2 regions of the Lederbergia ruris genome follow, and region 2 is predicted to be linked to the other one. Evidence: a T-box and tRNA genes for the amino acid it is inferred to sense, from the RefSeq annotation. Region 2 holds a T-box; the other holds one or more tRNA genes.

Region 1 (2,372 bases), on a different contig from region 2:
TCAAAAAGTGTTTATACTACATTTGAAGACTTGAAAGGGATGTGCCGCGATGATTACGAAAGAGCAGATGTCAAATTTAAAACAAGAGCTTTTGCAACAGAAGAAACAACTGGAAGTCACAGATGATGAAGATAGTTTCCGTAACCGAAGTGCTCACGAAAATATTGGTGAACTATCTCTATACGATAATCACCCTGCTGACGCGGGAACAGGTTTCTATGAAAGAGAAAAAGACATGGCTTTGTCTGTACATGCTCAAGATGAGCTAGGAAAGGTTCAGCATGCCCTAGAAGCAATGGAAAAAGGAACTTATGGTCAATGTGAAGTCTGTGGGAAAGAGATCCCTTATGAGCGTCTAGAAGCTCTTCCTTCCACTACCTATTGTATTGATCATTCACCAGAGCAAAAAGTACCTGGGGACCGCCCCGTTGAAGAAGATGTCTTAGAGCCGGCCCATGACAACTCTTTTTCTTATCGGTTGAGAAGCCCTGTCAAAGATTATGAAGATAGCTTTGAGGAAGTAGCCAAATTTGGAACTTCGGAAACACCATCCGATTTTGTTGGGGATTACGATGATTATAACGAGCTTTATCAGGATGAAAGTAAGGATGGGACTCAGGAAGAGTATGAGACCTTTAGTGTGACTGATATTAGTGGTGACCATAGAAGTACCTTGCAGACAGATGAGAAAGAAGAGTATGAAGAAAAATTAGATGATACGGGAATGGAGTCGCCATTGGGAGATATCCCTTATAAGGAAAAAGATAGTTATATTGATGATGATCATTCAGAATGAGGAACTCGACAAAAAAGGTAACAGCTTCTTTTGAAGTTGTTACCTTTTTTTAGATGACCCCTACGGGATTCGAACCCGTGTTACCGCCGTGAAAGGGCGGTGTCTTAACCGCTTGACCAAGGGGCCTTGCAAATATGTAATGGCGGAGAAGGAGGGATTTGAACCCTCGCGCCGCTTACGCGACCTATGCCCTTAGCAGGGGCACCTCTTCAGCCTCTTGAGTACTTCCCCGTAAAAAATTCATTAAAGCTAAAACAACTTTTCATTAACCGGAGAAAATAGTTACAACTCCGCAGGTAGGATTCGAACCTACGACCGATCGGTTAACAGCCGATAGCTCTACCACTGAGCTACTGCGGAATGATGGGCCTAAGTGGACTCGAACCACCGACCTCACGCTTATCAGGCGTGCGCTCTAACCAGCTGAGCTATAGGCCCATAGTAGAAAATGGAGCGGGTGATGGGAATCGAACCCACGACAACAGCTTGGAAGGCTGTAGTTTTACCACTAAACTACACCCGCAAAGTAATATTATTTTGGGGCGACTAGTGGGAATCGAACCCACGAGTGTCGGAGCCACAATCCGATGCGTTAACCACTTCGCCATAGCCGCCATACCGCATCGATTCAAATGGTGGCTCAGGACGGAATCGAACCGCCGACACAAGGATTTTCAGTCCTTTGCTCTACCGACTGAGCTACTGAGCCGTAAGTTATGGTTTACGCTAAGCTTCGAATCTCTTCGTCCGCTTCCCCGACCTTCTCGCTTATCCTAAACCTTTCATTTAACAATAAGTTTATGTAATACAAATGGCGGTCCGGACGGGACTCGAACCCGCGACCTCCTGCGTGACAGGCAGGCATTCTAACCAGCTGAACTACCGGACCAAATTGCGGGGGCAGGATTTGAACCTGCGACCTTCGGGTTATGAGCCCGACGAGCTACCAGACTGCTCCACCCCGCGATGATTTTAAAGGTTTTATATGGCGGAGGAAGAGGGATTCGAACCCCCGCGCGGTATGACCCGCCTGTCGGTTTTCAAGACCGATCCCTTCAGCCAGACTTGGGTATTCCTCCAATATAAAATCATGGTGGACCTTGTAGGACTCGAACCTACGACCGGACGGTTATGAGCCGTCTGCTCTAACCAGCTGAGCTAAAGGTCCCTTTGTTAATAGCGGCGGAGGGGATCGAACCCCCGACCTCACGGGTATGAACCGTACGCTCTAGCCAGCTGAGCTACACCGCCACATTGATTCATTCACATTAAAATGGTGGAGCCTAGCGGGATCGAACCGCTGACCTCCTGCGTGCAAAGCAGGCGCTCTCCCAGCTGAGCTAAGGCCCCATGAAAGAATAATCGGGAAGACAGGATTCGAACCTGCGACCCCTTGGTCCCAAACCAAGTGCTCTACCAAGCTGAGCTACTTCCCGTTTAATGTGAGAAATAGAATGTTGGATGTTATAAATTTGGCAAACCATTATTATTCCAAATTCTACTTTTTTAGAATTGGCGCGCCCGAGAGGAGTCGAACCCCTAACCTTTTGATCCGTAGTCAAACGCTCTATCCAAT
Region 2 (2,372 bases):
AACCAGTTCCTGACTCAATGGTAACATGCTCTCCCAAAATGATTGGCGATTCGCGATCGTAAAGAGGATGCTTCGTCGTAATATTTTCTAGTTGGGACCCTTTAAATGTTTGTAATACCTCGGCATTATCCCACTCTAAAGTTGTTTGCACAGATTCTAATAGAGCTTCCGCAATCACATAGTTTTGATCCGCTACTTTGACAACAGCATAATCCAAATCTGGATGAACAGCGACAGCCAAATTGGCTGGGATCGTCCACGGAGTTGTCGTCCAAATAATAAATTTTGTCCCTGTTTCAAGGATATTCTTTCCATCGGTCACTTCAAAACTTACATAAATGGAAGGTGAGCGTTTATCTTTATACTCAATTTCTGCTTCAGCTAATGCCGATTCACTTGATGGAGACCAATAAACAGGTTTTTTGCCTTTATAAATATAACCCTTCTTCGCCATTTCTCCGAAGACTAAAATTTGCTGTGCTTCGTATTCAGGCTTAAGTGTAATATACGGATTTTCCCAATCCCCACGAACACCAAGACGCTTAAACTCTGTTCTTTGATTATCAATTTGTTCCAATGCATACTTGGCACAAAGTTCCCGAAATTCTTTTAAGGACATTTCTTTTCGTTTAACACCTTTGTTCGTAAGAGCCTGCTCAATTGGCAAACCATGTGTATCCCAACCTGGAACATATGGAGCGCAATATCCGCTCATTGATTTATAACGAACAATAAAATCCTTCAATATTTTATTAAGTGCATGCCCCATATGAAGATTCCCATTTGCATATGGAGGGCCATCATGCAATACATATAATGGCCGATCCTTCGTCCGTTCTTGCACTTTCTTATAAATATCTAGTTCTTGCCAACGAGCTTGCATCTCTGGCTCTTTCTTAGGTAGATTTCCTCGCATAGGAAAGTCTGTCTTGGGCATTAAGAGCGTTTCTTTATATTCCATTTATAAAATCCTCCTATCATTTAAGAAAAGCGTAAGCGCCCGTTTAGCGACGTACAAACTTTTTAGGGGCCTGACGAGATAAAGGAAACACGATGAACCCGAAGGGTGAATCGATGTTGACTTATCGTAGGAAGGCACCGAAAGTTTGCTAGTCGCTGGGCGCTGGAGCTAGATCCAACATTAGCTAAAATTTATACTTTCCTATCCTGTTATAAAAAAATAGCCTCCTCATCCCTTGTAAGGGACGAGAAGACTATTTCCCGCGGTACCACCCGTATTAGCAATGAAAATTGCTCACTCTTTCCGTATCGTGGAGGACCGCTTCCGTTTACTCATCAAAGAATTTCAACGCAAGAACTCTCGGGTGATTTTCGATTTCTACTTTTCCCAGGCTTACACCGTCCCTGGTTCGCTAAATAAAGAGGTAGAAATGTACTCTCCCTGTCATCGTTTCATTATCCATTACAATATTATTACATCATTATAGAGGATATCTTTGTCATTCGTCAATATTCACTTTCAGCTTCCTCTAATCCTTTTAATTCTGTTGTATCGACGTCATATTCCATCAATTTATCCCAATCATCATTGTCAATCAAATCCAATTGAGCCTCAATCAACATTTTGAACCTTGTTCGAAATACTTTCGATTGTTTTTTTAATTCCTCAATCTCTAAAGCAATTTTACGGGCTTTGCTCAAAGATTCATTGACAATTCGATCCGCATTTTTCTCCGCTTCACGAATAATCAATTTAGCTTCTTTTTGAGCATTCCCCTTCACTTCTTCAGCAGCCTCTTGAGCAACAACGATTGATTTATGCAATGTATCTTCAATGGTACTAAAATGTCCTAGACGTTCATTCGTACCTGCCAGTTTGTCTTCCAGTTCTTTCTTTTCACGTAAAATAATTTCAAATTCTTTAATAATCTGGTCAAGAAATGAATTGACCTCATCTTCATCATATCCACGCATTTTTCGACTAAATTCTTTATTATGTATGTCCACGGGCGTTAAAGCCATTGTGACGCCACCTCCACTAATCTCCTACATAGCTATCTTTATTATACAAAGTTCGACGTAATTTAGCTAGAATCCTTTTATTTTTTTTTAGATTATTTTAAAACACCTAATTTTACTCGTAGTTTATCCTTTTTTGTCATCCCAAGTATTTCTAGTAAAGTGCATCTTCCCAATCCTCTTACAGAGACCACATCTCCTTGAGCACATTCAAAAGATGTTTGCTCGATGATTCCCCAATTTACCTTCGTCTTACCTTGTTGAATTAGAAGTTGTGCCTTGTTTCGAGAAATTTGAAAAGCAGTTGCAGTCAGTGTATCTAAACGAAGTGAACTCATCGTAGTTTCTTTTTCTTTCCACTGTTCCTTTGGAGATAAGATCATAGCCAAATC

The links. A T-box is a leader RNA that pairs with one kind of tRNA and senses whether it is charged. The one in region 2 lies ahead of ileS (isoleucine--tRNA ligase), so its partner is inferred to be a tRNA-Ile.
Region 1: it has a tRNA-Ile gene. The T-box ahead of ileS (isoleucine--tRNA ligase) is inferred to sense a tRNA for this amino acid. The anticodon was not compared.

Annotation. Positions count from the first base shown of each region.
Region 1 covers NZ_BORB01000047.1:1,007-3,378, reverse strand. Annotated here, with positions in the region: gene KI363_RS18895 (TraR/DksA C4-type zinc finger protein) at 50-796, shown strand; tRNA gene KI363_RS18890 (tRNA-Glu) at 851-922, opposite strand; tRNA gene KI363_RS18885 (tRNA-Ser) at 937-1,027, opposite strand; tRNA gene KI363_RS18880 (tRNA-Asn) at 1,085-1,156, opposite strand; tRNA gene KI363_RS18875 (tRNA-Ile) at 1,161-1,234, opposite strand; tRNA gene KI363_RS18870 (tRNA-Gly) at 1,246-1,319, opposite strand; tRNA gene KI363_RS18865 (tRNA-His) at 1,335-1,410, opposite strand; tRNA gene KI363_RS18860 (tRNA-Phe) at 1,430-1,505, opposite strand; tRNA gene KI363_RS18855 (tRNA-Asp) at 1,609-1,685, opposite strand; tRNA gene KI363_RS18850 (tRNA-Met) at 1,689-1,762, opposite strand; tRNA gene KI363_RS18845 (tRNA-Ser) at 1,783-1,875, opposite strand; tRNA gene KI363_RS18840 (tRNA-Ile) at 1,888-1,964, opposite strand; tRNA gene KI363_RS18835 (tRNA-Met) at 1,974-2,047, opposite strand; tRNA gene KI363_RS18830 (tRNA-Ala) at 2,071-2,146, opposite strand; tRNA gene KI363_RS18825 (tRNA-Pro) at 2,159-2,232, opposite strand; tRNA gene KI363_RS18820 (tRNA-Arg) at 2,310-2,372, opposite strand, start outside.
Region 2 covers NZ_BORB01000013.1:64,157-66,528, forward strand. Annotated here, with positions in the region: gene ileS (isoleucine--tRNA ligase) at 1-961, opposite strand, end outside; T-box leader at 1,199-1,418, opposite strand; gene KI363_RS09385 (DivIVA domain-containing protein) at 1,468-1,983, opposite strand; gene KI363_RS09390 (YlmH family RNA-binding protein) at 2,076-2,372, opposite strand, start outside.